DNA from 4 places in the Sporomusa rhizae genome. Region 3 is predicted to be linked to each of the others. Evidence: riboswitches for the same ligand, from Rfam matches in the RefSeq annotation. Region 3 holds a riboswitch; each other region holds the start of a gene.
The links. Region 3 has a riboswitch for thiamine pyrophosphate ahead of thiT (energy-coupled thiamine transporter ThiT). Riboswitches for the same ligand answer to the same signal wherever they lie in the genome.
Positions count from the first base shown of each region.

Region 1: it holds a riboswitch for thiamine pyrophosphate, as region 3 does, so the genes downstream of both, thiS (sulfur carrier protein ThiS) here and thiT (energy-coupled thiamine transporter ThiT) in region 3, are expected to answer to the same signal.
Region 2: it holds a riboswitch for thiamine pyrophosphate, as region 3 does, so the genes downstream of both, thiC (phosphomethylpyrimidine synthase ThiC) here and thiT (energy-coupled thiamine transporter ThiT) in region 3, are expected to answer to the same signal.
Region 4: it holds a riboswitch for thiamine pyrophosphate, as region 3 does, so the genes downstream of both, thiC (phosphomethylpyrimidine synthase ThiC) here and thiT (energy-coupled thiamine transporter ThiT) in region 3, are expected to answer to the same signal.

Region 1 covers NZ_CP156925.1:2,898,149-2,905,788, reverse strand. Annotated here, with positions in the region: gene dnaG (DNA primase) at 1-123, shown strand, start outside; gene rpoD (RNA polymerase sigma factor RpoD) at 180-1,289, shown strand; tRNA gene SRRS_RS13685 (tRNA-Asn) at 1,353-1,428, shown strand; tRNA gene SRRS_RS13680 (tRNA-Ile) at 1,479-1,553, shown strand; tRNA gene SRRS_RS13675 (tRNA-Glu) at 1,632-1,706, shown strand; tRNA gene SRRS_RS13670 (tRNA-Val) at 1,780-1,855, shown strand; gene SRRS_RS13665 (tRNA (adenine(22)-N(1))-methyltransferase TrmK) at 2,054-2,743, shown strand; gene SRRS_RS13660 (Nif3-like dinuclear metal center hexameric protein) at 2,734-3,852, shown strand; TPP riboswitch at 3,929-4,038, shown strand; gene thiS (sulfur carrier protein ThiS) at 4,097-4,297, shown strand; gene SRRS_RS13650 (thiazole synthase) at 4,301-5,086, shown strand; gene thiH (2-iminoacetate synthase ThiH) at 5,139-6,239, shown strand; gene thiF (sulfur carrier protein ThiS adenylyltransferase ThiF) at 6,245-6,850, shown strand; gene thiE (thiamine phosphate synthase) at 6,866-7,516, shown strand; RNA gene rnpB (RNase P RNA component class A) at 7,586-7,640, shown strand, end outside.
Region 2 covers NZ_CP156925.1:1,902,044-1,909,683, forward strand. Annotated here, with positions in the region: gene SRRS_RS08505 (NAD-dependent epimerase/dehydratase family protein) at 1-49, opposite strand, end outside; gene SRRS_RS08510 (carbonic anhydrase) at 144-749, opposite strand; gene SRRS_RS08515 (hypothetical protein) at 933-1,460, opposite strand; gene thiC (phosphomethylpyrimidine synthase ThiC) at 1,470-2,774, opposite strand; TPP riboswitch at 2,829-2,926, opposite strand; gene SRRS_RS08525 (hypothetical protein) at 2,936-3,112, opposite strand; gene SRRS_RS08530 (ATP-binding protein) at 3,246-5,144, shown strand; gene SRRS_RS08535 (response regulator) at 5,172-5,891, shown strand; gene SRRS_RS08540 (CDC48 family AAA ATPase) at 6,080-7,640, shown strand, end outside.
Region 3 covers NZ_CP156925.1:3,938,781-3,946,420, forward strand. Annotated here, with positions in the region: gene SRRS_RS18660 (amidohydrolase family protein) at 1-47, opposite strand, end outside; gene SRRS_RS18665 (hypothetical protein) at 40-720, opposite strand; gene SRRS_RS18670 (DUF5058 family protein) at 744-1,442, opposite strand; gene SRRS_RS18675 (RidA family protein) at 1,461-1,838, opposite strand; gene SRRS_RS18680 (D-serine ammonia-lyase) at 1,919-3,265, opposite strand; gene SRRS_RS18685 (helix-turn-helix domain-containing protein) at 3,656-4,219, shown strand; gene SRRS_RS18690 (thiamine diphosphokinase) at 4,454-5,170, shown strand; TPP riboswitch at 5,217-5,319, shown strand; gene thiT (energy-coupled thiamine transporter ThiT) at 5,381-6,031, shown strand; gene SRRS_RS18700 (amino acid permease) at 6,097-7,464, opposite strand.
Region 4 covers NZ_CP156925.1:1,912,538-1,920,177, reverse strand. Annotated here, with positions in the region: gene SRRS_RS08585 (pyruvate carboxylase) at 1-2,469, shown strand, start outside; TPP riboswitch at 2,483-2,581, shown strand; gene thiC (phosphomethylpyrimidine synthase ThiC) at 2,633-3,934, shown strand; gene SRRS_RS08575 (HPP family protein) at 4,028-4,612, opposite strand; gene SRRS_RS08570 (hypothetical protein) at 4,673-4,897, opposite strand; gene SRRS_RS08565 (L-lactate permease) at 4,932-6,512, opposite strand; gene SRRS_RS08560 (oxalate oxidoreductase subunit beta) at 6,650-7,612, opposite strand; gene SRRS_RS08555 (oxalate oxidoreductase subunit alpha) at 7,629-7,640, opposite strand, start outside.

The DNA of each region.
Region 1 (7,640 bases), 1.0 Mb from region 3:
ACTTTGTATGAACAACATCGGTTGATGGCCGATGAATTAGAACGCATGGGGGATAGTAGCTTTCTGCAGGAACTGGCGGAAAGTCAGCGAATTAAACATGAAATTAGTAAATTGCATCATTAACAAGCAAGTAAGGATATACCAACTATCGTCAATTACCAGGGGAAGGGGGGAAAACTATGGCCGATAAAAAAAATGCACCGGTTGAACATGTGAATGAACTTCTACACAAGGGTAAAAAACGCGGTGTACTAACGTATTCTGAAATTATGGATACAATGCAGACTGAAGACATGAGTCCGGATGAAATTGATGATATGTATGAAATCTTTAATAACAAAGGTATTGAAATTGTAGATGAAGTTCCAGACGTTGAACTTATTGAAGGCCCAGATATGTCTGAAATTGAAGAAACGGCCGAAGAAGAAGTAGATATAGATCTCACCATTCCTGAGGGTATTAGCATTGATGATCCTGTCCGTATGTACCTCAAAGAAATTGGCCGGGTTCCGCTCTTGACAGCTGATGAAGAAATTAAACTGGCCAAACGTATGGAACAAGGGGATGAGGAAGCAAAGCGGCGACTTGCTGAAGCTAACTTGCGTTTGGTAGTTAGCATCGCGAAACGGTATGTTGGCAGAGGTATGCTATTCCTTGATTTAATTCAAGAAGGAAATTTAGGCTTGATTAAGGCTGTAGAAAAATTTGATTATAACAAGGGATATAAGTTTAGTACGTACGCTACTTGGTGGATTCGTCAGGCAATAACCAGGGCTATCGCTGACCAAGCCAGAACTATTCGTATTCCAGTTCACATGGTAGAAACCATAAATAAGCTAATCAGGGTATCACGCCAACTTCTGCAAGAATTAGGCCGTGAACCATCTCCGGAAGAAGTAGCTAAAGCTATGGATGTTAGCGTAGAAAGAGTACGGGAAATCATGAAGATTGCCCAAGAGCCAGTCTCCCTAGAAACGCCAATTGGTGAAGAGGAAGACTCGCATCTAGGTGATTTTATTGAAGATCAGGATGCCCCGGCTCCTGCTGAAGCAGCATCTTTCATGTTGCTTAAAGAACAGCTGGAAGAAGTATTAGAAACACTAACTCCACGTGAGGAGAAAGTATTGCGCCTTAGGTTTGGTCTAGACGATGGTCGCGCTCGTACACTGGAGGAAGTTGGACAATATTTTGGCGTCACCCGTGAGCGCATACGTCAGATTGAAGCTAAAGCTCTTAGGAAACTTCGTCATCCTAGCCGCAGCAAGAAATTGAAAGATTTTCTTGAATAAAAACTAAATAAAGCACTTGACGTAATAGAGACATTGTTTTATAATAATCAACGTTGGCGATATTCCTCGATAGCTCAGTTGGTAGAGCAATCGGCTGTTAACCGATCGGTCGTAGGTTCGAGTCCTACTCGAGGAGCCAGATAAGTTTATTAAACAGGCTTTCTTCGGAAAACCTGTTTTAGTTCTTTAGGGCCTATAGCTCAGCGGTAGAGCAGCCGGCTCATAACCGGCTGGTCCCTGGTTCGATCCCAGGTGGGCCCACCATTTCGTTGTTAGAAATTCGATATACGACATTCGATTATTAATGTTAAGTACGAAAGTCTAAAGTCGAACATCAATTATGGCCCGTTGGTCAAGCGGTTAAGACACCGCCCTTTCACGGCGGTATCAAGGGTTCGATTCCCTTACGGGTCACCATCTTTGATATTCGATGCTCGATTTTAGACATTCGATAAAACATTTCGAAAGTCAAAAATCGAACTTCGAATACGGGCGATTAGCTCAGCTGGGAGAGCGCCTGCCTTACAAGCAGGATGTCGGCAGTTCGATCCTGTCATCGCCCACCATAAAAACCTGCGAATATATTCGCAGGTTTTTTGCTGTCTTGAACCGTTAACTTTAGCTGAAAAGGCAACTTTTATATCGCACGCTGCATTAGTTATCGCGCAAGCCGTGTATACATATTTCGAGGTTTTAGACTATTAACAGGATTTTTTATCCATAGACCGAAATACTATCTAGGATGATAGGAGGAATTATAATATATGAGACTAGGAGAACGGTTACAGACAATTGCGGACATGGTTCCTGAAGCTTCCATTTTAGCTGATATAGGTACTGACCATGCATATTTACCAATATACCTTGTCGAGCAAAAAAGAGTTAGTCGGGCAATTGCCGGAGACATTCATCACGGTCCATTTCTTTCAGCCAAAAATGCTGTTGCTGACACTCAATTGGAACAATATATTGCCGTACGTCAAGGCAATGGTCTTGATGTTCTTAATCCCGGGGAAGCGGATGTTGTCGTAATCGCTGGAATGGGAGGAGCTAATATTATTGACATTCTAAGCTCCCGTCCGGAAATAACCGCAAAGCTAAAGCGTGTTATTCTACAACCTATGATTGCGGCGTCGCTCGTTAGAATTTGGCTGTATAAAAATAATTGGAAGATTGTCGCTGAAGAACTAGTAGAAGAAGAGGGTAAAATGTATCAAATTATCGCGGCGGAACCAGGAACTGACTGCCAGATCGAAGCTGTACTATACGAGATTGGTCCGCTGCTCTGGAAGAATAAACATCCTTTGCTAAAGCGTCATATTCAAGAGCTGCTCAGGCATTTGCGTGGCGTACTATCGGCAATGGCAGATAGCAAGGAAGCTGTTAACTCTGAAAAGTATAAAGCTTTTACTAAAAAACTAAACGATTTGGAGGATAAAATGTCATGCCTATAAAGTGCCGCGCCCTTATGGCTGAACTTGAAAAATTAGCGCCAAAGCATCTGGCTGAAGAGTGGGATAACGTCGGTTTGCTTGTAGGAAATCCTGAGCAACTGATACATAAGGCTATTGTTGCTTTAGATGTTGATGGGGACGTTGTTGATGAAGCATTGACAGTGGGTGCTGATATGATAGTTGCTCATCACCCCCTGATCTTTAAAGGCATTAAGAACATCAGAGCGGATTTGCCATTAGGCAGCTTATTAACAAAGTTGATTAAAAACGGCATTGCCGTATATGCCGCACATACTAATCTGGATAGTGCTCCCGGGGGAGTTAATGATATCCTGGCGCAAAAGTTAAAACTAACAGATATCAAAGCATTGACGTCAGTACATCAGGATAAACTTTGCAAATTAGTAGTATTTGTTCCTGTTTCTCATGTTGAAAAAGTAAGAATGACCATGTCGGAGGCTGGGGCTGGTCATACAGGTAATTACAGTCACTGTTCGTTTGCAACAGAGGGGATAGGATCATTTCTTCCGTTAGCGGGGACTAATCCGTACATTGGCAAAACAGGTTCCCTTGAATTCGTGCCGGAGTATCGATTAGAAACCATAGTGCCTATGCATTTAAAGACTCAAGTTATTAATGCCATGATAGCCGCACATCCTTATGAGGAAGTCGCTTATGATGAATATTTGCTGCTAAATTCAGGGGCAAGCTATGGTTTAGGTCGTATAGGAGGTCTTGCCGAACCCGTAAGTCTTGAGATGTTTATTGGTCAAGTAAAAGCGGCACTAAATATTACCGCGGTGAAAGCAGCCGGATCCGTTACCACCAAGATTACCAAAGTGGCAGTATGCGGCGGCAGCGGTGCAGATTTGATCAAAAACGCGGTTAACGCCGGTGCGGATGTACTGATAACTGGCGATGTAAAATATCATGAAGCCCAACAAGCTGTTGCTGAAGGCTTAGCGATTATCGATGCAGGTCATTTTGCTACCGAGCAACCTGTAGTAGAATGTGTCGCCTCCTACTTAGCAAATTTTATAAGTAAGAATGGCTATAGTATAGAAATTATTGCTAGTGCCTCAAATAGAGATATATTTACAGTTTATTAACAAATTTGCCCAAATAAAAGCTTATACCAATTTTGACGATTATTTCAGTATGCTATAAAATAGTAATAAATAAATATTGAGTGACCGAGGGAGCTCATGTTATGGGCTGAGAGTGGAACTAGTGAGTTCCTGACCTCCATACCTGATCGGGATAATACCTGCGGAGGAAGGTCGTGTATAATAATGCGCGTCATTACCATTCGGGGGACGTGTTTTTTATTTTTTTAAAAGGAGGAATTCCCCCATGCTATTAATTGTAAATGGTAAAAAAATCATCGGCGCAGAAGGTATTACTATAGCCGAACTGGTTGGTCAAGAGGGTTTTAATCCTGAAGTGGTTATCATCGAATACAACGGTAACATCGTCAGAAAAGAAGACTGGCAAACCGTTGTATTACAACAAGAAGACTGCCTTGAGGTAGTTAGTTTTGTAGGAGGAGGCTGACCTATGAAAAAAAATCCAGTGAATGACATTCTACAAATTGGTGAAACAAAATTAACTAGTCGGTTATTTTTGGGAACAGGGAAATTTGCATCTAATACACTTATCCCAGAAGTTGTAAATGCCGCTGGAGCACAGGTTATAACGGTGGCATTGCGGCGAGTAGACCTCGATCACAAAGAGGAAAACATTGTTACTTATATACCTAAGCACTGTACATTATTACCGAACACATCTGGCGCTAGAAATGCTGAAGAAGCTATTCGCATAGCTCGTTTGGCCCGAGCTGCCGGGTGTGGCAATTGGATCAAAATTGAAGTTATTTCCGATAACCGGTACTTACTGCCTGATAATATGGAAACAATTAAGGCAACTGAAATCCTTGCTAAGGAAGGCTTCGTTGTACTCCCTTATATGAGTCCTGATTTGATGGCAGCCAAACGTTTGGTAGAAGCTGGTGCCGCTGCTGTCATGCCACTTGGGGCACCTATTGGAACAAATCGTGGGTTAAAAATGAAAGAACTTATTAAGATACTAATCGAGGAAATATCATTACCCATTATTGTAGATGCGGGTATCGGCCGCCCTTCGGAAGCAGCCGAAGCCATGGAAATGGGTGCAGCAGCAGTTTTGGTAAATACAGCGGTAGCAACAGCCAGCGATCCCGAAGCAATGGCCGAAGCCTTTGGTTTAGCGGTTGCCGCCGGCCGTAAAGCTTTCTTGGCCGGACCTGGGGCTATTCAAGAATATGCAAACGCTTCGTCACCGTTAACCGGATTTTTAGATAAATAGAGCAGGTTAGTTAAGGATAAATAAATTTTCTTAGCGTGATTGGAGGGGAAAAATGAGCTTTTATCAAGAAATAGAAAAGTATCGGGACTGGAACTTTGCCGATACTTCTAATCAAATAACCGATGCTGATATTTCACGGATTATTGCAAAAGATAATTTAACAGTTTGGGACTATTTGACCTTACTGTCACCAATGGCTGAAAACCATTTAGAAGCAATGGCGCAGAAAGCGCATCGCCTTACTGTACAGCATTTTGGCCAAACGATATTGCTTTATACACCGCTTTACTTAGCAAATTATTGTGTGAATCAATGTGTCTACTGCGGTTTTCATGCGCATAATCAAATTGAGCGCAAAAAACTATCGCTTGAAGAAGTTAAAGCCGAAGCAAAAGCGATTGCCGCCACTGGCTTAAAACATCTTCTAATTCTTACCGGTGAATCACGATACCATTCTTCGGTGGAATATATTAGGCAATGCGTAGACATATTAAAAGAATATTTTACCTCTATCAGCATTGAAGTATATCCACTCAATACGGAAGAGTATAACGTGCTAATTGAAAATGGCGTGGACGGTATGACAATCTATCAGGAAACATACCATCAAAAAGTATATGCCGAGCTTCACCCCGCAGGTCCTAAACGTGACTACCATTATCGGCTTGATGCTCCTGAACGTGCATGTCAAGCCGGCATGCGCAGTGTCAATATTGGTGCGTTGCTTGGTCTTGATGATTGGCGCAGAGAAGCATTTTTTACAGGCATACACGCAGATTATTTACAACGTAAGTATCTTAATATTGAAATAAGCATATCACCACCGAGAATGAGACCCCATGTCGGTGGTTTTCCGCCCAAAGTTATTGTCAGTGATAAAAACCTTGTTCAATATGTGCTTGCATTTCGTCTGTTCATGCCGCGAGGCGGCATCACTTTATCTACGCGTGAAAGTGCCGTATTACGTAATAACATGGTTAAACTCGGAATAACCAAAATGTCTGCTGGTTCATGCACTGCTGTTGGCGGGCATTCAACACAGGCGTCTGTCAGCCAGTTTGAGATATCGGATGAACGAAATGTAGCCGATATTGCGGCAATGCTGTATTCACAAAATTATCAGCCTGTTTATAAAGACTGGCAAATGTGGTGATAGCTATGAATCAATTTGAGCAGGGAATTAACAGATACATAGCAGCTAGCATTTTGGATAAGTTCTCTCGTATTAAAATTGGTATTGCCGGAGCAGGGGGACTTGGCTCCAATTGCGCCCAAATGTTGGTACGTACAGGTTTTAAATTGTTTAAAATTATTGATTTTGATAAAGTTGAAGCCAGTAATTTAAATCGGCAATTCTTCTTCCTGCATCAAATCGGGATGCCTAAGGTTGAGGCACTTAAAAGTAACCTCACGCTTATTAATCCGGATGTACAGATTGAAGTAACACAACGAAAATATAGTACTCAGGATACCTTCTTTGAGGATTGCGATGTTATTGTTGAAGCATTCGACAGACCGGAATGCAAAAAGCTGATTGTAGAAAATTACCTAAATTCTCCTAAACTATTAATAGCCGCATCTGGTTTAGCCGGCTGGGGCAACAGTGACAATATTACTATCCATAGGATAAGAGATAACTTTTTCGTAGTTGGCGATCTAACATCAGCAGTCAGTGCAAAATGTCCCCCGCTTGCGCCCAGAGTACAAGTTGCTGCCGCTAAACAGGCGGATATCATAGTCAGTCATTTTTTAGATAATAGATAATGGAGGGCTAATAAAATGGCACCAAGAAAAGGTATGGCTAATTTTTTATCAACAGATATTTATGCCCTTACGGATGAGGAACATTCTCTTGGCAGAAATAATGTTGAAGTCGCAGAGTTGTTGATTGCAGGTGGTATTAAAGTAATTCAATACCGGGAAAAATATAAAAAAGCTGGAAAAATGTATGATGAATGCTTGAAAATTCGGGAACTCACCAAAAAAGCCGGCGTAACTTTTGTCATTAATGATCATATTGACTTAGCTTTGATGATTGGTGCAGACGGTGTCCATGTGGGACAAGAAGATCTGCCTCCAGTAAAGGTTAGAGAATTAATTGGCAATGACATGATCTTGGGGCTGTCCACCCACTCGCCGGAGCAAGCGAGAGCGGCGGTGGAGATAGGATGTATAGACTATATTGGTGTTGGACCCATCTTTCCTACTACTACAAAAAAAGATGTATGTCAGGCTGTGGGGTTTGAATATCTAGAGTACGTTGCCAAAAATCATGATGTTCCTTTTGTTGCAATTGGAGGAATAAAAGAACATAATGCCCGTGAGGTCAAACAACATGGTGCAAAGATGGTAGCAATAGTAACAGACATTGTTGGTGCAGTTGATATTCCAGCTAAAATAAATACCATTCGCAAAGCACTCAATCCCTAATACATTTAATTAATCATGATTGACTTGTTATTAACATAGTGCTATTATTAAATATCTAAATTGAATATCTGAGTATGAAAGATGATCGCGGATGCTTGTCATCCGAGGAAAGTCCGAGCTCCAT
Region 2 (7,640 bases), 2.0 Mb from region 3:
GAATGCGATTCTCATAATCTGACCTCCTATTGCAAATTGTGTGTTTTATATAACTTTATCACCATAAGTCTAATTAGTGGACTATATTATATATTTTGTAAGTAAAAATAATTAAGATCAAAGCAGGTATTAACTACGGAACACTAAGAAAACATTTTAAAATCGTGATTATCGACAGTATCGAAAATTACATTTCCTGTAGGAAGATCCTTGATTGCACCAATAATGTGCAGACCTTTATTGGTAATGGCTTTTTGCAGTAGCGGACTGGATATTTTTAATCTCCACACGGTAAACTCAACATTGCTGCTAATCGCGTTAGTTAATAGCTCGCCGGCCTGTGTATTTGCTTTTTTCAGAGCAGGTTGGATAGCTTGTCTGATAGTTTCAATATGACCCTGGCATAAGCTTCCGTTTACAGCAGCCTTGACCGCACCGCAGTCTCCATGCCCTAAAACTACTACTAGCCGGATATCAAGATGTTCTACAGCATATTCAATACTTCCTAGCACTACATCATCGACCACCTGACCTGCGGTGCGTACCACAAACAAATCACCGAGCCCTTGGTCAAAAATTATTTCCGGGGGAATACGGGAGTCAGAGCAGCCTAGTATTACTGCAAAAGGGTCTTGCATGTTTATCAATTGGGATCTTCTTTGTACTCCTACGTTATTTTTTGCATAGCGCTCTGTGACATATCTTTTATTCCCTTGGATGAGTTTTTCTAGTGCATGATAGGCATCCATAAGTATCCTCTCCTTACCTAGTTATTGTTTTTTGATGAAGATAGTGAATTGCCGATCGCTTATATAAAAAATGACGTTGCAAGTATTTGTAAAAATAAAATCAAAATACTTGCAACGGCCAGTGTGAATTTTAGTATAGTTTATTTTACAAGGCTGATTGAAGTTGGTTTTTTTCTATATGTATCAAGGAGAAATCCGGCTGTCTGGTTCTTGGCAGGCAAATAAATAGCCTAAGTCCTTCAAAATTAGGAAGAGCAGCTCAGCATTGATAAATTCGACAGGCTTCTCATAGCTAAGGGTAAAAGAGTGACCGCGGTATGTGGCTAAGCTGACTTTGCCGGCTTCATCGGAATAGAATTGTTGATGTCGAAGCCGTGAGCGCATAGAAGCTAATAATTCGACTGTGCGCGTATACTCGGGAGGAAACTGCCAACTGCTCATGTGCTGCCGCAAAAGGTCAAGTGATTTATCGATGCATTCTAAAATGGCAGGAAAGAAGACAAAGGTTATATACCAAGGGAAATAATTACTATTCTTTGTTTGAGAAAATTGGCGCTCAAAATGGAAATACTGCCGGCATCCAATCATGATATCCAACATGTTTTTAATATATTTCAACCTGAAGTCGTCAGGGGTGTACTTTTCACATATAGTTGCCAACAAGGAACGGTAATCTTTAATCAAGTCATTAAATTGATAAAATGTAGTCATTGCAGCACCTTAGTCCGCAAGAACTAACTGTTCCCCGTTTAATATTTTTTTCATATTTTTCATGGGACACATCTTTCCGCACATAGTGCAGGTGTCTTCACATTCTGGGATAGATTCCTCCCTGTATTTACGGGCTTTTTCCGGATCGATTGCTAAGTCAATCATTCTTTTAAAATCAACATCGGCGCGGGCTGTGCTCATTTGATTATCCCAGTCGCGCGCTCCGGGGATGCCTTTGGCAATGTCTGCTGCATGGGCGGCAAGGCGTGAGGCGATGATTCCCTCTTTCATATCGTCAAGGTTAGGCAGACGCAAATGTTCAGCCGGTGTCACATAACATAGAAAGTCAGCACCGTTAGCGGCTGCAATCGCCCCGCCAATTGCACTTGTAATATGATCATAACCTGGGGCAATATCGGTTACTAATGGACCAAGAACATAAAAAGGAGCACCATGGCATAATTTTTTCTCTAAAAGTATATTGGCGGCAATCTCGTTAAGCGCTATATGTCCAGGCCCTTCTATTATGACCTGAACATTTTGCTGCCAGGCATGTCTGGTGAGCTCGCCCAATGTAATCAACTCTTCCATTTGGGCGGCGTCTGTTGAATCATGAATTGAACCCGGGCGGCAAGCATCACCCAAGCTTAAAGTAATATCATATTTTTCACAGATAGCAAGCAGCCGGTCATAATACTCATAAAACGGATTTTCCTGGTTGTTTAGCTCCATCCAGGCAAATAAGATCGAGCCGCCGCGGGAAACAATGTTGGTGAGACGTTTGTTTCTTTTAACCCGCGCAGCTGTTGCCCGGTTCATGCCGCAGTGAATTGTCATGAAATCCACACCGTCTTCGGCATGCCTCTCGATAACTGAAAAAAATTCGTCAACCGTGATATCTTTTAAATCTTTGTCAAGCATACCTACTACGTCATACATAGGGACAGTACCGATCATGACGGGGGATATATCGAGAAGTTTACGGCGGAATTCCCGAGTTTTGCCATAACAGCTAAGATCCATAATGGCATCTGTTTTTAGGGCGATGGCCTTTTTGGCCTTGTCTAACTCTAATTCGATGTTATAGCAGTCTTTGGAAACGCCTAGATTGACATTGACCTTGGTACGGAGTTTTTCGCCGACACCAATAGGCATAAGATTGGTGTGGTTGCGGTTCGCCGGAATAACAACCTTGCCACTTGCCACCAGGTCACGCAAATTTACAGGGCTAATGTTTTCCTTGCCGGCAACAATGCGCATTTCTTTGGTGATTATGCCTTTTTTGGCAGCATCCATTTGGGTAGTGAAACTCATATTTTCCCAGCCTCCTTTTTTATATTAGTCATAGAAGAGATGGGACCAGCTTTTGATATAAGAAAAAAGCTTCCCTACGGTGGTATTAACCACATCAGGTTTAGAGGGTTGGAGTTTACTCCTCTCAGCCGTGGGCACCCCTAGCTATGAACTAATTAATACTAGAGCTCAACTTTTTTTGCGTATTCAATAAAACTCTGAAGTAATGTTTTTAACTCTTTGATGATTTTTTGTCCTATTGATGGAGGGGAATGGCTGTCAGCAGAGTCAGCCTGGCCAGTGGCAGGCAATTTTTTATTAGCAGGAGAATGCTGTGTAGCAGGCTTGTTTTGCAACATTATAATCCTCCTATAAAAAAAATATATGGAAAAAATTGTATTTAAAATATATAATAAATAATGTCGAGTTATCAGTCAATCAAACAACAAAAAAAATTAATAAGTAAAGTAAAGTAAATGCAAGGTGATTTTTATGAACTCTCTCCCACTTGTACTTGAAAGTCTCAAACATGAAATTAATGTAGGCACTTTAAGCGAGCTGGAGGCCGAAGGAGAGCCTTTATCGTATATTAACCTTCCGCCTAAACGGCTTGCTCAGGATATTGCCAAATTAACTGCTGCTATTATTAACTCCTTAAAAGATGACACATTTGCACCGCTTAAAGTGCATGTTAGTTGGATAAGCAAAGTCAGACTTGAACAAGGGTTCAGATTACCGGAGATTATGGCCTTTCTTGAGCACTATGAAAAAGCTGTTAAGGATGCCATGTCACTATATTTAAAGAATGAGCTGCCTATTCTCAATATATTCCGGCGGGATTTTGATTCTTTACTTGATAGGGTAAGAGTCCATTTGACCGAATACTTTTTTATTCTTTATGAGGATACTGTTTTCAGGCAGTTTGAACAGCTCAGGACTATTAATGAGATAACTACCCGTATGACCTCTTCCATGAATATTAATGACGTATTAGATTTTATTGTATCAAGTGCAATGCGGTTGTTTAAGGCTGATTGCGGCAGCATTCTCTTAACAGGTCAGGCTAACGAATGGAAAACGCCTATTGCCACAGCATGGTATCAGCCTGATTCGCCGGTTTTTATCTCCGAAACGGTACTAGATACTGTAACCCAGAAAGTTATAGAAATAAAATCTGGCGAAGCGCTGTCGGAACGCCTGATTAATGTTCTGCAAAACGAGCAGCTTTGCAGCGTAAAAGCTATTAGATTGTGCTTTCAGGATTTTTTAATTGGCATATTGGCAATAGGATTTCGTTCTGCCTGCAAATCTACTCCGATTGAGCAAACATTGTTTGCGACTTTTGCCAACCATGCATCTATTGCTGTGTATAACGCTCAGCTGTATGGCGATGCTGACAGCAAATTAAAGCAACAAGTCCATGCAGTAACAGTGCTCTTAGAACAAAAACGCGCTATTATGCAATGTATGCGGGAAGGAGTTGTTGCGATAAATACTGATGGATACATCAATATAGTAAATAGTGAAGCCGAACGATTGCTAAATATACCCACCGATCTTATTGGCAAATACATTTTAGACGTTCTGCCTAATTCGAGGCTGCCTATTGTGGTTAAGACCAGACAGGCAGAGTATGACCAGGAACAAGAGGTTGGGGATAAGGTTATTATCACCAACAGGGTGCCGATTATAGTCGATGGTGAAGTCATAGGGGCTTTGGCTACTTTTCGCGATAAAGAAGATGTTAAAGTGTTGGCAGAAGAAATAATTGGACTACAAAGCCTGCTGGATTCGATGCGGGCCCAATCACATGAATTTGCCAACAAGCTGCATGCCATATCAGGGCTTATACAAATGAAACAATACGATAAAGTGGTAGAACTCATTACTCTAATGTATAAAAGTCAACAGGAGTTTGTTAGTTTCATCGTTAAACGAATTAAAGACCAGGCTACAGCTGGCTTAATTATCGGAAAAATCAGTCAATCAACTGAACAGGGAATTTCTTTGCGGCTGAATTCCCGCAGCAAGCTTGAATCTCTGCCGCCGGTATTTGGCAGTCTGGCCATGGTAACTGTGTTAGGTAACCTGATTAGCAATGCTATTGATGCAGTGCAGGGCCTGCCAAGTGAACGTAAAGTTATTAATGTTTATATTTATCAAGGAAAAAAGTATTTAACTATAAAAGTAAGCGATTTTGGGCCAGGCATTCCTGAAGTTTACAAAAACAAAATATATCAGCGAGGATTTTCTACTAAACGGGGAAGCCGCGGGGTTGGTTTATATCTTGTAAAGAAAGAAGTAGCTATAAGTGGCGGAAAAATAACTGTTCAGTCCCAAGAAAGCCAAGGGAGCATCTTTAGTGTAAAGATACCAATTCGGGGCATCTGAAGCCTTAAGTTAAAGGGAGGTAGAATCATGGCCATCGATGTTGTTATCCTGGAAGACGACCCAATGGTGCTAGAACTTCACCGGCAGTATATAACCCAGATGAAGGGATTTAGGTTAGTAGGTCAGGCGAGTGACGGGGAGACCGGCTTTGAGCTTATTGCCCAGATAAAACCACAGATAGTAATCTTGGACGTCTATATGCCTGGGCTGAACGGAATAGAGTTATTGCGGCGCATCAGGGCGACCGGGATTAATACCGACGTTATTTTAGTGACGGCCGCTCATAACTCAGAGACTATTCAACAGGGAATACAGTATGGTGCGGTTGATTACATCATAAAACCCTTTACATTCCAACGTTTTAAAAAAGCTTTAAAGAACTACCAGAAATATGTCTTTAAAATTAAGAATATTCAGCGAATGTCACAAAAAGATATTGACGTCTTAAAGGGAGATACATTTAGTGAAAATATTGCGAGTTGCCTTGAAGATTTGAAGGACAACATTCCTAAAGGCTTGGACAAGGCTACTCTGGATTCGGTGTTAGGGATAGTGGAAAGGCAGTCTGGCTATTTCAGCGTTGCCGATATTGCCAAACTTGTTGGTATATCAAGAGTTACAGTGCGTCGTTACTTAAACTATCTATGTGATAACGGTTGGCTGAAGGGAATTTTATCGTACGGGCCTGTAGGCAGGCCGCTTCACAAGTACATGAAAGATGATGCATTTTCCGGTAAGATTAGTTAAAAAAGCTAGTGTAGCAGTAAAAAGGCCGCTACACTAGCTTTTTTATCGGAATCCTGTATCGGTAAACAATGAATTTTAATTACAAAAATATCCTTATTTACCATATAGTAGTCAAAATATAAGCATGTCATTATAATAAAAATTGTAATAAGCTTCCACTGAGATCATCTAGAGGAGGATAATCAAACATGGCAATTACCCTATCCTTTAGAGTAGCAGATGCGATGCCGGAAGATGTCGGTCAGGGTTATGTCCGCATCGATAATGCCGAAATGGATAAGCTTGAAGTCATCATTGGTGATATTGTAGAGATTCAGGGCAGGAAGACGACAGTAGCAAAAGTAGTCCCCTGCTTCACCCAGTTTAGAGATAAAAACCTGGCGCAGCTGGAATCTATTATTCGGGAAAATGCCGGGGTGGGAATTGATGAGCGGGTCACTTTGAAAAAGGCAGTGCGCCAACCGGCTCAGAGTCTAGTTTTAAGTCCGCTTGATGTTACCGTAGATTTTAGTGATGCTCAGGATATTCAGCATCTGGAACGCATGCTGAGTGGATTGCCGGTGATTATCGGTGACAAAGTGAAAGTGCGTTTAGCTGGGGCACAAAATCAATTCTTTACAGTTCTTGGTACAGCCCCCCAAGGTCCGGTAATTATAAATTCCGGCACAAAGATTAAGGTTACACAGGCGGATGCATCTGAAGACAGGAAGTTCCGGGCGTCATACGAAGATGTAGGCGGTTTGGATAAAGAACTGCAGCGCGTGCGAGAGATGATAGAACTGCCGCTTAAATATCCGGAAATATTTCGCCATCTTGGTGTAGAGGCTCCTAAAGGAGTACTGCTTTACGGCCCGCCAGGTACAGGTAAGACATTGATGGCCCGGGCAGTAGCCAGTGAAACTAATGCCGCATTTCTACATGTAAATGGCCCGGAGATTATTAATAAGTTTTACGGGGAAAGTGAAGCGCGCCTGAGAGAAATTTTTGAAACAGCACAGCGTCGGGCACCGGCAATTATTTTTATCGATGAGATTGATGCAATTGCCCCAAAACGTACAGAGGTAATCGGTGATGTGGAAAAACGGGTAGTAGCTCAGCTCTTAGCGCTAATGGATGGTTTGAAAAACCGGGGGCAGGTTATCGTAATTGCCGCAACCAACGTCCCGGATATGGTTGATCCGGCACTCAGGCGGCCAGGGCGCTTTGACCGTGAACTGTCAATAAATCCGCCTGACAGGCATGGAAGATTACGAATATTAAAAATACATACACGGGATATGATGGTCGATTCCGGTATTGATTTAGAAAAACTGGCCCAGATAACTCATGGCTTTGTAGGTGCTGATTTAGCCATTTTGTGTAAAGAAGCCGGGATGAATGCGGTACGGCGCCTGCTACCTAAAATAGACTTTATGGCAGGTGTAACCGAACAAGATTTAGCCAGTCTAACGGTTACCATGGATGACTTCTATAACGCATTCCGGGAAGTCGAACCAACTGCCACCAGAGAATTTTTCTCTGAACGGCCTAATACCAAATGGGACCATGTAGGTGGTCTTGAAGATATTAAAGATAAATTACGGACATTGGTGGAAATGCCTATTCAACACCCGGAATTGTTTAAAGAAGCGCGGTACACCATGCTAAAAGGCATATTGCTGACCGGTAAGCCGGGAACAGGCAAGACACTCTTAGTAAAAGCGCTGGCCGGCTCAAGTGAGGCACACTTCATAGCGGTAGATGCCGCCA
Region 3 (7,640 bases):
CCACTTCCATCAATGATTAATCCATTAGTAATTTTCAAATCAAACATTTGCCCCACTCCTTTTTGCTTCACTCAAATATTGGATTCTTGCAATCACAATACCTGCGCCGATGATAGCTATATTAAGGAGCCATCCAGGAACTCCGAGTTTAATCGCCAAAAAACTAAAACCCAATGCAACTAGAATGGTGGCTGCGCCCATTTTTAAGTGTTTGCTGGCTAACTCCACATAAACTGCACCAAATACCGCGGGTAAAATTACTTTGAATGACGCTTTGATAAAGGCCGGTAAAATTTCAATAATATTCGCGCCTATAATGGTAAAAACAGTAATTACCGATACAGACAACAGTACCGACCCCGCAATACCAATCGTCGAGATAACATCCCCTTCCGGTGTACCCGCCTCATATCCAGAAACCTTCTGGGCCATGGTAACTGCCGGACACCTTAGATCCGCAACGCTGCCTGCTAACCAGCCGATGTATGAACCGCTTGTCCCCAACATACTAAAAAAGGTAAGTGGTTGAACCAGCCACGAAACACCAAAAGTTACAAGCGCTACCGTCCATATTTTCAAAATATCCTCAAGGGGCGGTATTTCTCCATATGCCATCCATAAATAGATTACCGGAGCAAAATTCGCAATAATGCCCGCACTCAATGTCACGGCTCCGATTTTTATCAACCGCGAATTTAAAGCAACCTTGTCATTATTCATTGTACCTCTCCTTTGCCCGAATTTTATGATATCGCCGTTGCCAGCATCATCCCTGCTATCATCGAAATACCAAGCGCTACCTCCTGCAGCCTTTGATACTTTCTGAATATTCTAGATATTATTAGCATGAAGCCTGCGGAAATAAACGCTGCATACCAGTTACCAATTTTAGCATTAACCAATTGCCCTGATAACAAAAATGCAAATAACCCTACACTTGCTCCTGTCATTAAATACTTTATCCACTTAGGATCATATTTCTGATTTAATTTGGTAACCATACCGCCCATTTGGGGCGTAAACAGTAAAGCGACCAGCATCCACCCCATATTATTAAGCGCCATTCCCCATAAAGAATACGTGTATGCTTTTAAATTAAACGCAGCGGATTGAGGATCGACCCCAATTACTTTTGCGGCTAATGTAATCATTGCCAATTCGGTCCGTGCAGCACCTATATCATTTAATCTCATCCATGCAGTAGGTGCACCTACCACAGCAATTAGTGCAAGAAGTACGATGACGGGAGCCAACGCCGGTCCAAGGGCTGTAATCATTGCCGATCTCATGCCTGCATAACACTTTTCCCGGGGCATATTTAGTTTTTCCGCTGTTTTAAACGCTTCACGCAAATAAATAAGACTTTGAAACAGTATCACAATAACTATTATGCTTGAAGCAAACCACATACCCGGACTGTTCATAACTGTTTTTAAATCCACAAATAACCCCCCTTTTTTTTACTTGACTAACGCGATTGCTTCTATTTCAACCAACACATCCTTAGGAAGTCGAGCAACTTCCACACAGGAACGGGCCGGAGGATTTTCAGCGAAAGCAGTCCCATATACTTCATTTACAAGTGCAAAATCATTCATATTTTTTATAAAAATAGTGGTTTTAACGACATCGGCTAATGTTTTTCCCTCAGCAGCTAATATAGCCTTTATATTGTCCAATGATTGCTGCGTTTGTTCTTTTATAGAACTAGCAACTTCACCCGTGGCAGGATTGACCGGAATTTGTCCAGATACAAATAAAAAACCATTGGCGGCAATAGCTTGAGAGTATGGCCCGATTGCTTTTGGTGCTTTTTCCGTATTTACTATTTTTTTCATTTTGCAAACCTTCTTTCTAGTTATTTGTATAAATTTCTAATACCCTGCTTTTCCTTAAGCACACGTACGATTTCAGCAACTTACACACCTTGTTGGTAAAATTTATCCATTTCCGTTTTTGGCACCATACTTCCTCCGGTTGCCCAAGTTATCTGTGTAGCGCCAGGCATTTTATCTAAGAGATTTCTTTCCTTCAGGAATCTTCTGCCTGATTTCGTTGCCATCAATTGCATAGGCCCAAAAAATCCAGCTAAAGCAGATGGTTCCAAAAACTTATTTTCGGAGTCAGCTAACATTTTTAGCAGCAGATAAAGATGTTCATCTTGCACAGTAAATACACCCGCGATATCCCGTTCCAAAATTCTTCCAACCAATCCAGAGGGTCTACCAACAGCTAGGCCGTCTGCAGCAGTACGATTATCAATGCCAAAATCTTGTACGGCTATTTTTTCATGCAAACCTGTCATCAAACCGAGTAACATTGCCGGCGAATGAGTGGGTTCTGCAAAAAAGCAATGAACATTTTCTTTAAATATTGATTTCAGGCCAAAAGTAACACCCCCAGGCCCTCCGCCAACGCCACAAGGTAAATGTACGATAAGTGGATGTTCTTCATCGACAACTATATTAAGATTTATTAATTGCTGCTGTAATCTTTTAGCAGCTACCGCATATCCCAAGAAAAGGTGACGTGAACTTTCATCATCAATAAAATAACTCTTAGAATCCTGCTCGGCTTCTTTACGCCCCGCTTCAACTGCCTGAGAATAATCAGCAGTATGTTCAACTACAATTACGCCTTTACTCCGAAGCATATCCTTCTTCCATTGCTTCGCCTCCACAGACATATGCACAACTACTCGAAATCCCAGTGCTGCCCCCATAATTCCAATGCTCAAACCTAAATTTCCCGTAGAGCCAACAACAATTGTGTATTCTTGAAACAGGTTTCGAAAATCATCATTTTTTAATATTGAATAATCATCTGTCCACGATAAGTTAGTATGTTTCGTTGCAATGGCTTCTGCCAAATAGAGTACTTCATACACGCCTCCCCTCGCTTTTATTGAGCCGGAAATTGGAAGATGACTATCAAATTTTGCGCATAATTTTCCTGGAATGTTTAAGCCGCATAATTCACTAAGTTTTTGCTGCATGTTCGGAATGAACGCAAGAGGAGATTCAATGATGCCATTACTCTGTTCAGTTTCCGGAAAAGCCTTCATAATAAATGGTGCAAATCTAGCAAGTCTTGCTTCGGCATCTTGAATATCTTTTTCCGTAATAGAATGAAGAGATTCTTCTTGTTTATTTCCATAAAGCGGATTCACCCAAAATACCTCGCGGGTACTCATCAAATCCTCGATAAGTGGGAACTCCGCTTTCCATTCTTCGATTTTTTTCTCCAAAACAGTAGAATTTTTCATATAGCCCTCCGATGATTCAGTTTAAGTAAATCAGATATTGCGGTCATCAACTATCAATGTCTTTCCATAAAACTTTCAACCATATTTAATTATATTTTACATTAGTTAAATGTGATTGAATTGTTTAATCACATTTAATATACATCATGTCCCTACTATTTGCAATAGTATAAAAAATAAAATTTTTCTTTATTTGTAATATTTTAAAATTCATCTTTATACTAGATTTTAAAAGACAAAAATAGCATTTTGGTTAATAATCAACCTATATAAGTCACCATACTAATTTAATAAAGAAAACTCGCTATACATGGTTGTTAAATAATACAAGTTTTGATAATATTAAATTGTATTGAACACAATAAAATCTTGTTAGGAGAATATACTTACATGCAAAATACCGACGACAGTGTCGAACTTGGACAAAGAATTGCTGCTGCAAGAACTAGTAAAAACCTTAGCCTACGTCAATTGGCTGAAAGGATAAATGTTACGCCTTCATTGTTAAGCCAAATTGAACGCGGACTTGCAAATCCATCACTTAATACGCTTCGTATGATTGCAGTTTCTTTGGATATACCCCTTTTTAGTCTTTTTACTGAACCTGCAAATGTTGATAAATTAATTACCCGTGCCAACAATCGCAAAAAAATCATATTTCCGCATAGTAATTGGGAATATACACTGCTTTCCCCAGATCTAAGCGGAGCAATTGAAATGGTTTTAATGACTATCCCTCCTCATGCCCAATCCTCGGAGATTCCTTTATCCCATACAGGAGAGGAAATTGCCTACGTATTGTCTGGTACTGTTACACTTTATCTTGAGGACTCCATGGAAACACTCGAAAAAGGTGATAGTGTAAAAATCCCCCCCGGCTCACGTCATATGTGGAAAAATGACAACAGCTCCAATGCCGACGTAATCTTTGCCGTAACTCCGCCGGATTTTTAACTGTTAACCAAGGCAGAAGGCCATTACTCATTGCCTCACAATAAAGCACCTGAGAACCAAATATATATGGATCTCAGGTGCTTCATTTCGTAAGCGATCATCCTCATGCTATGGATGTGATTTTAAATGCGATACAATTTACCAACTCCGAATACATCGGAATAAAGAAGGATAATAAAGCAATAAAGGTGAAATAAGCATCTTGAAATACTGGAATTTGGACAGGTGTAATCGATGATACAAAGTTTAAAACTACCACAAACTGAGCTTACGTTTAAAAAATCATTCCCAAAAACAACGCTGCTGATGACAGCCGGCGGCAGGCCGCCGGAAAATAGATGGTTTTCGACGCTGGCAGCAGGCCTGCCTATATGGTGTATCGACAGTGGTATCCATATTTGCCGGCAAACCGGTATAACGCCGGACAGAATTATTGGTGATGGTGACAGTGCCAATCCTGAAGCCTGGGCATGGGGGAGAAGTCTGGGTGTACCGGTTGAGATTTATCCGGAAGATAAGGATTATACTGATCTCCAGCTTGCTTTGCTTAGAGCGAAAGAAATATATGGTACGACTACCGCAATTATCACCGGGATATGGGGAGGACGGTTTGACCATGCTTTTGGCAACATACAATCACTAGCCGGTTATGAAGAGCTTGGCATCAAAAGTATTGCCGCCGATGAATCTGAAGTCTTGTTTTTTTTATCAGGTCAGGATAATGTAAAAATAAAAACAGAAGTAATGCCTGACGTCATATCCCTGATTTCCCTATCAAACCGCTGTTTAGGTGTTACTATTGCCGGCGTGCGCTGGCCGTTACAAAACGCAGAACTTAAGCGCACCCTGCCCTACGCAATTAGCAATCAGCCGTTAGTCAACTGCCAGGAAGTATTTGTTTCACTGGGTAAAGGTTTACTGGGAGTCTATTTGCAGTATAAACATTTATAAATTACTTGTCCTGTGCATAAAATAGTGTTATAGTGGAATAAAATGACATATGTGCTAGGGGTGCCTACGGGCTGAGAGATGAGTATTATTTCATTAACCCTTAACCTGATCTGGATAATGCCAGCGTAGGGAAGCGACTTGAATAATAGAGAAAGCCGCAAACCTACAATTGGTTGCGGCTTAAATTTTTTATTATTGGAGGGTAAAGATATGAAGGGTACCTTTGTCGACAACATAGCAACGATTGCAGCAAGTCCGACTACGATACTGATTCTGGCGGGTGTTATTTTATTAGTCGTGGCATTGATGCGAATGAAGAAGGTTAATTTCAGCGCAAGAATGATGGCTCATATCGGTCTAGCACTTGCTCTGGCCGCTATTCTGCATGCATTTAAACTATACCATATGCCGCAAGGTGGCAGTGTAACTCTGGGCAGTATGATTCCTATACTTCTTATAGCATTTTTTTATGGCGCAGAAACCGGATATCTCACCGGTTTTTTGTATGGCATGATTAATTTGATCCAAGACCCCTTTATCTTGCACCCGGTACAGGTGTTGTTTGATTATCCGTTGCCCTTTATGGCTTTAGGCTTGGCGGGATATTTTAAAGGCCGATATCTGGTGGGAACAGTCGTCGGTATTATTGGTCGGTTTTTGTTTCATTTCATTTCCGGTATCGTGTTTTTTGCCAGCTATGCACCACAAGGGGTTTCACCGTATCTGTATTCATTCCTGTTTAACGCCAGCTATCTAGGTGTAGAATGCATTATTTGCCTTGTTTTAATGCGAGTTTTGCCTATTGAGCGAATTGAAATGACGATTAGGCGTCAACCGTTAGTCAGCGATAATTATAAATAAAACAAAAAAATCCGCGTGCATACATCATGCGGATTTTCTCTTACTTGAACACTGCCTGACTTCATTTATCCAGCTGTTTCGTTTCTTTTTCCAATACCAAGCGCATAATAGAATATTGTGATAATCGCACAAAAAACTATGCCAACAATTAATGATACTCGCGTGTCACTATTAAACCACATTCCGATTAAGACTAAGAATAAAAAGATAATTGTTATATAGTTGCTAATCGGAAATAGCGATGATTTAAATGGATGCGAATCCATTTCCTTTTCCCATTTCCTTCTAAATTTAATTTGACTAATGCATAGTACAAACCACGGAATCATGCCAGGCAGAATGCTGGCGCTGTAAATATAAATAAATAGTTTTGAATTCGGGTAGATATAATTGAAAAAGACTCCGATTACTAAGCAAGCGATGGTGATTTTAATACTATTGCTGGGAACGCCACCACTTGAAACTTTTCCGAAAAATTTTGGCGCCTGCCCGTTTTCTGCTAACGTATAAAGCATTCTCCCGGCGCTGTATATACCGCTATTGCAACCGGACATTGCGGCAGTAAGAACTACAAAGTTAATGATACCGGCTGCCGAAGTAATCCCGATTTTTGCGAACGTCAACACAAAAGGACTGCCGATCGTGCCGATCTGGTTCCAAGGATAAATAGCTACAATAACAAATATAGCTCCGACATAGAAAATTAAAATACGCCAGATAATATTTTTTATCGCTCTACGCAAGGTGTTTTTAGGATCTTCTGCCTCACCAGCAGTTATGCCGACAAGTTCAACCCCCTGGTAAGAAGCCGTTACCAGGCATAGTGCAAACAGGAATCCTTCCCAACCGCCAGCGAAAAATCCTCCATGAATATAAAGATTGGCAATCCCCACAGGTTGGCCCGCATTACCAATACCCAAAAAGATAATCGCTAGTCCCACTACCAGCATAACCACAATCGTAACAACTTTAATGAGCGCGAACCAAAATTCGAATTCACCGTAGTATTTAACAGAAACTAAGTTAGCCATCGCAATAATCGCCACGCCAACAAGCGCCGGCAGCCATTGCGGCAGCGTGGGAAACCAATAATTCATGTAAATTCCAATTGCCGTAACCTCTGACATTCCTACTGTAACCCACAAAAACCAATAACACCAGGCCGTCAGATATCCCGCCCAAGGACTAATATACTTATGGGCATAAGTTGCAAAAGAGCCGGTGACTGGTTCGAGGAACAACATTTCTCCCATAATACGCATAACAAAGAACATAACAATACCGGCTAACATATAGGCAAGCAATACCGAAGGCCCAGCCCACTTAATTGTGCTTGCTGACCCCATAAATAAACCGACGCCGATGGTGCCGCCTAAGGCTATTAATTCAATGTGGCGAGCCTTTAGCCCACGGGCTAATTCTTTCTCTTCCATTACTTTCGTACCCTCCTAGTCATCATACAATGCGCATTTAGTTCCATAAGATTTTTATTGCATAAGAAAGACCGCTATCTTTTACGACTGCCTCGACATCAATTACGGCTGACAAGGGTGAACCCTCCAGGAATCTGCCAATATTACATTTTATAGAATGCTCTGTTAGCAAAAAT
Region 4 (7,640 bases), 2.0 Mb from region 3:
GGCATTCCTTCACAAGATTCTATTCGTTGCAACGGTCACGCCATTCAGTGCCGGGTAACCACGGAAGACCCTGCCAACCAATTTACACCCGATACCGGCAAAATAACGGCGTATCGCAGCGGCGGCGGGTTTGGCGTACGGCTTGATGCCGGCAATGCCTATACAAACTCTGTTATTACTCCTTACTACGATTCACTGCTGGTAAAAGTTTCGACCTGGGGACTAACCCATAAAAGCGCTATCGCCAAAATGAAGCGTTGTCTAAACGAATTCCGTATCCGGGGTATTAAATCAAATATTCTTTTTCTCAATAATGTAGTCAACCATCCTGATTTCTTAAGCGGTAACTACTTCACAACATTTATTGATACAACACCGGAACTATTTATATTTACTCCCCCCCAAGACCGTGGTACTAAATTGTTAAAATATATAGCTGATACTACGGTTAACGGGTATGAAGACTTTACAAAGCGACTAAAACCCAGCTTCCCACCTGTCCGTTTTCCAAGCATGCCGGAATCGCCCCTGCTGCCAAGCGGCACCAAGCAGATTCTTGACAGTCAAGGACCGGATGGCTTAGTAGGCTGGATAAAACAGCAAAGAGAAGTGCTCTTAACAGACACCACTTTACGTGATGCGCATCAGTCGCTATTGGCAACAAGGATGCGAACCCAGGATATGATTAACGTTATCTCCCCTACTGCCCACAAACTGCCTAATTTGTTTTCTCTTGAAATGTGGGGCGGTGCTACTTTTGACGTTGCCTACCGGTTTTTAAAAGAAGACCCTTGGAGACGCTTAGAAGCCCTTAGGGCACAAGCTCCGAATATTTTATTTCAAATGCTTTTGCGCGGCGCTAATGCTGTTGGCTACACAAGCTATCCGGATAATGTAATCCGTGCCTTTGTTGAGCAAGCCGCAGCAAGCGGCATTGACGTTTTTCGTATTTTTGACAGCTTAAACTGGCTGTCAGGAATGACTGTTTCTATTGATGCAGTTCGTAACTCCGGTAAAATTGCCGAAGTCTCCTTATGCTATTCCGGGGATATCTTAGATTCTTCCCGATCCAAGTATGATTTAAAATATTATATTAATTTAGCAAAAGAAATCGAAAAAGCAGGCGCCCACATTTTGGCGATTAAAGACATGGCTGGACTGCTCAAACCGGAAGCAGCCTACCGGCTTGTATCTTCCTTAAAGGAAGCGGTAGATCTGCCTATCCATCTGCATATGCATGATACCAGCGGCAACGGAATTTATGCTTGTGCCCGCGCTATTGAAGCCGGTGTAGATATTGTTGATACCGCAATCTCCTCCTTGGCCGGCGCGTCGTCCCAACCTAGCAGCAATAGTCTTTACTATGCTTTACAAGGGCATCCCCGGCAGCCAAAGCTAGATATTCGTAGTATGAACGAACTATCACACTACTGGGAAGATATTCGTGCCTATTATAAAGACTTTGAAGGCAGCCTGGCTTACCCCAATCCGGAAATATACCAACATGAAATGCCTGGCGGTCAATACAGCAACCTTAAGCAGCAAGCGAAATCGTTAGGGCTGGAAAGTCAATGGGATCGAGTATCAGACATGTACAGAAAAGTCAATGACATGTTTGGTGATATTATAAAAGTAACCCCTTCCTCAAAAGTCGTTGGCGACATGGCTTTGTTCATGGTAGAAAACAACCTCGAAGAAGAAGATATTTACCGTCTCGGAACCAGCTTAGATTTTCCAAATTCGGTAGTTGAATTTTTCTCCGGACAAATCGGTCAGCCATACCAAGGATTTCCGCAAGAACTCCAGCGTATAATCCTGAAGGGAAGACAACCGCTGACAACACGCCCGGGTGAACTCCTGGAAGCGGCTAACTTTGACGAAATTCAGGAAACTCTTGCTAATAACCTACCCCGTCCGGTAACACAATGTGATGTGCTTGCCTATACATTGTACCCCAAAGTATTTTTAGACTGGGTTGACTTCTTTGCCACTTACGGTGATGTATCCATTTTAGATACGCCAACCTTCTTTTATGGCTTAAATTCTAAGGAAGAAATTAGAGTAGATATTGAAGAAGGAAAAATGCTAGTAATCAAATTAATCTCTGTTGAAGAACCACTTCCTGATGGAACAAGAATTGTCAACTTTGAGCTTAACGGTCTGCCACGTGAAATTGTCGTTAAAGATAAGAGCATTAAGACTACCAGTAGTGCAAGGAAAAAAGCAGATAAAGATAATCCTGGCCATCTTGGCGCGACCATGACAGGAAAAATTGTAAAAATCATGGTAGAAGGAGGAGTTCACGTTAAGAAGGGCGAATACTTACTCGTTACCGAAGCTATGAAAATGGAAACAACCATTCAGGCTCCCTTTGATGGCATTGTGGAAGAAATCTATGTGAAGCCTCAGGATGCTGTTGAAACCGGTGACTTACTGCTGGAACTCGTGAAGATATCCAAACCTAATTAAATATGGCAAGCATAGTTATAGCTGGGGGTGCCTTGTTGGCTGAGAGGAATTATTCCAACCCTTATAACCTGATGTGGTTAGTACCACCGTAGGAAAGCTTTCTTAACGCTTTCAACTAACCCCTTTGTCTATAGCTAAAAGCCTACAGAGAAAGGGGTTTTTAATTATGTATACTACTCAAATGGATGCCGCAAAAAAAGGTATTATGACTGAACAAATGCGTATCGTAGCTCAGGAGGAAAAAATAGACCCTGAATTACTACGCGAATTAGTCGCCAGCGGCCGGATTGCCATTCCCGCCAACAAACATCATACCAGCCTCCATCCTATGGGAGTCGGCGAAAAACTTCGCACCAAAGTAAATGTCAACTTAGGAGTATCCAAAGATTGCTACGACATTGATCTGGAATTAGAAAAAGTAAAAAAATCCATTGAATTGAAAGCTGACGCAATCATGGACCTAAGCTGCTATGGTAAAACCCGTGATTTCCGCCGCAAACTGATCGATATGTCACCGATAATGATTGGTACTGTTCCTATGTACGATGCTGTTGGAATGCTTGACAAAGATCTGAAAGATATCACCGTAGATGAGTTTTTCTCGGTTGTCGAACGCCATGCCGAAGACGGTGTTGACTTCATGACCATCCACTGCGGCATGAACCTCAAAACTGCCGAACGAATTAAAAATAACAAACGCCTTACCAATATTGTTTCCCGCGGTGGCTCCCTCCTGTTTGCCTGGATGGAACTTAATAAAAAGGAAAACCCCTTCTACGAGTACTATGACCGTCTTTTAGATATCTGCGAAAAGTATGATGTAACCATAAGCTTAGGTGATGCCTGTCGCCCTGGTTCAATTCATGACTCCACCGATGCGGCGCAAATTGAAGAATTGATAACTCTCGGCGAATTAACCAAACGCGCCTGGGCACGAAATGTTCAAATAATGATTGAAGGTCCAGGCCATGTGGCACTTAACGAAATTGTGGCAAATATGCAGCTCGAAAAGCGTCTGTGCCATGGCGCACCTTTCTATGTATTGGGACCACTGGTTACTGACATTGCGCCAGGCTATGACCATATCACCAGCGCCATTGGTGGTGCCATAGCCGCTTCAAATGGTGCCGATTTTCTCTGCTATGTAACACCGGCTGAACACCTCCGGCTGCCGAATCTTGAGGATATGAAAGAAGGCATTATCGCCAGCCGTATAGCTGCCCATGCTGCCGATATCGCCAAGGGAATCCCCGGTGCACGCGATTGGGATAATCAAATGAGCGCGGCCCGCGCTGAAGTAGATTTCCCTAAAATGATCGAATTAGCCATTGATCCGGAAAAAGCCCGCAGATACAGAGAAGAATCCAAACCAGAGTGTGAAGATACTTGTACCATGTGCGGCAAAATGTGCCCAATGAAGAATATTAAAAAGGTTCTTAACGGCGACGATTTAAGTATTCTCTAAATCCCCATTTAGTCTACAAACAAAACAAAGTGGTAGTGTATGTCCGCTAAGCATACACTACCACTTTGTTTTACACACACGACTATCTCGTTCCTACCACCAATAATGCGGATATTGCCGCTTGGCAGCCAAATTATTCACTATTATCCCGACAATTACCAGAATGCATATACCTATGCTTACAGGCATTAGCGGGAATAACCAGTCCTGCTTGGTAATTACTGCAATTAAAGCCGTAGCTCCGGCCGGGGGATGGACGCTCCTTGTTCTTATCATCACAGCTACCGCAATTCCGACGCTAAGAGCTGCCGTATACCAATAGCAACCTGCCAGTTGGTATACGGCAACCCCGACAATAGCCGAAAGCAACTGTCCGGCAATAGCATTGCGCGGCTGTGAAAACGGAGCCGCCGGAGCTCCGAAAATAAGACATGCAGACGCTCCTAGTGATGCAACTAACACGGGAATTTCTTTTAGGAAAGTAAGATAGGTGACAATTCCAATACCAACAAAAGATCCGGTCAGCGCCCAAAAACATTCTGACATAGCGGGCATAGGAACACCACATTTACCCGTTGAGCGTATTTTTTGCAAATATGCATCATAAGATGTAACCAGGTGCTCACAGTATGTCGCCGTTCTTACACCGCTTTCTTTTTCCGGCAGGTTATTTGGCATTTGAACGCCTCCTTTAGGTTGAAAATGGGAAATGCCGTAAAAACGGCATTTCCCTGATACCTATTTCTTTGTAACCAAGGGAACCAGACAGGCTAGCGTAAATACTACATACGACAAACTAATCATGAAGTCGATGTTACTAACGCCGCCCTGATGCGCCAGAAAAAATCCTATCCAAAAGCACCAGAATGCCGTATTCATTAACGGAGTACGATATTTCTTACCCCACGGCACAGGTTTAAACGTAGTATTGGTGTTGGCATTAGGCACAGGATTTGTACTCATTACAATCCCCCCTTGATATTTCGCATTTTTTGACCTATGGCAGGTCTTTAAATAACATGTAGGCAAAAATCCACGCATTGATGCCCACAAGCAGCGAAATAATTATACAGTAAGGTATTGTCCGGTTCATTATCTCGCTTTCACGACCTTCAAGGCCGACAGTGGCCGAACCGATCAATACTTTGGACGGAGCAATTGAACAGCCTACTGAACCGCCGACAGACTGCACAGCACACATGACTACAGTACTAATTCCCAAAACTTTAGCCGTCTCAAACTGTAACGCCCCAAACATTACATTAGAGTTGGTGTTACTGCCGGTTAGAAATGCCCCCAGTACACCAATAAACGGCGAGAATATCGGAAATAAAACACCGGTCGCTTCGGCTATGCCTTGCGCTAACAGACTTGTCATGCCAGTATCGTTCATAATTAAGGCCATCATAACCATAGTGGTTATACCAATACTGGTGGGGACACACTGGCTAAAAGTTGCCTTTAGCGCCTCGCCGGCTGCCCCGTCTTTCCACTTGCCAAACATCTTAAAGATGATATAACCACAGAGTGCTGCAGTAAGCAGCAGTGGTGCCGGATGTGAGAAAATATTAATTTTCGAGTACATTTTTTCGGCTTTCACCGCAAAACCTGCAGCAGTTGTCATGGCCGGATAACTAAGTCCCCAGGTATAGGGTGCAAAGAAATTGGCAATTGACTTTATCTGAGTCATAATACACAAAGCGATGAGAATATAATAGGGCGAAAACGCCATATTAAAGTTCATATAGGGCTTCTCGCCCCACTTCGTGCTTCCGTCAGCCTCATGCCGGTAGATAGTCCTAGCCAAAATTACCATAGTCCCGCAGCCAAACAGCGCCGGAATTAAAGTAGCCAGTTGCGCTGCCCCCAATTTGTTCATGAGCCAGCACATAAAAGCCATTACTGTGCCTGTTATAAGTACTGCAGGCAAACCTTTTTTAACAGCGGTAAAACCACCAAAAATATGACATACAGCGATACCTGTCGCATAAATCGGAACGGCAAACAAGACCGCCATCCATGGTCCAATAACTTCTCCCGGGATTTTGGTAACCAATTGGATAGTATAATAAGATGATCCCATAGATCCAAAGCTAATAGACCAGGAGTGACCCACCAGACATGTGGCAGCAGCAACCGCCGGCGAAAACCCCATAACCAGCATGATAGGCGCGACAACCGCTACAGGCACGCCGAAGCCGGCAATACCTTGCATAAAACTGGCAAAGCACCATGACATCAGCAAACATTGTAATAGTTTTTCCTCAGTCACTTTTACCATAGTGTCACCAATTACTTTGATAGCACCATTCTTTTCAACAAAGTTATAGAGAAAAACTGCCCCCCAGATGATGAGCAATACATACAGAGACATTGCCATCCCTTTACTGTTAGCTAAAGCCAATAGCCGTGCGTCACCGCCAAAGGCTAATAAACCAATAGCAACTGCCGTGAACCAGGATACGGCTCCTGATTTCGGCGCACCCCAGTTAAATAGAAGAATCGTAGAGAGTAAGACTAAGATCGGTAGGAAAGCCAGTATCCAGTTCGTAAAGGTTAAGGCAACACCCTTATCCATACAACCAAGCCTCCTTCCAAATATACTTTGCTCAATCTGTTTATGAGCAAAGCCGGCACACATTACTTAGTCCCTGGTTCCTTTTGTTCATAAAGGGACCAGGGACTAGCATATCATGCCATCAATTTTAAGTTATCTTACTTAGCAGGCGGGAGCGGAACTTCCATACCAAGCATTTTTGCCCGGTTATTAACGAAGTTTTGAATTTTGGCCACATGCTCAGGCTGCAGATGTGCGAAACGCTTTTGCGTTTGGAGATACTCATCAACCGGCTTAAGTTTCTTAGGCACCGTATTGAATTTCTTGTTGGCCCAATCACCATTTTCAACTTCATAAAGGTTCCACATACCAGTCTCAACAGCTAATTTGGCTATTTCGATAGTACGTTCAGCCGGGAAGCTCCAGCCTTTAGGGCATGGAACATGCAAATGGATAAACGCCGGCCCATCTTGGGCAAGACCTTTGCGCACCTTGTTTATGAGGTCAACCGGATAGCCAATGGAAGCGGTTGCACCATACTTGAGGTACGGATGGCCACCGGCACAGAATATCGGCATCGGGTCTTTCAGATGATGCTTCTTAGCTTCAGGAATAGCCGGACCGGCCGGAGTGAACATGGTAGTAGCACCGTACGGAGTGGACGGCGAAACCTGAATACCGGTGTTGGCATAGGACTCGTTGTCATACATTACGCAGAGAACTTTATGTCCGCGATAGAACATAGCTGACATAGCTTGAAGACCAATGTCGGAACAACCGCCGTCGCCGGCCATTACGATGATATTGGGAAATTCGTCTTGTATTTTACCTTTCTTAATCATCATGCGAAAAGCTTCGGCAATACCGGAGGCAACTGCACCACCGTTGGTGATTTGTGCATGCGTCCAGGGCACAGCCCAAGGACCGCAGGCATAACTGGTGTTGGCAACATACATACACCCAGTTGGGCCAATGAAAATTGTATTTTTTCCGGCAGCTTTAGCTACCAGACGATAACCTAGCGCCGGGCCGCAGCCTGCACAAGTACGGTGACCAGGGACATACGTGTCCACTAGATCAGTAGTATGTGCAATTGACTTTATTAATTCAGCAACTGCCATCGTTTACTCCTCCTTATTATTTACTGGG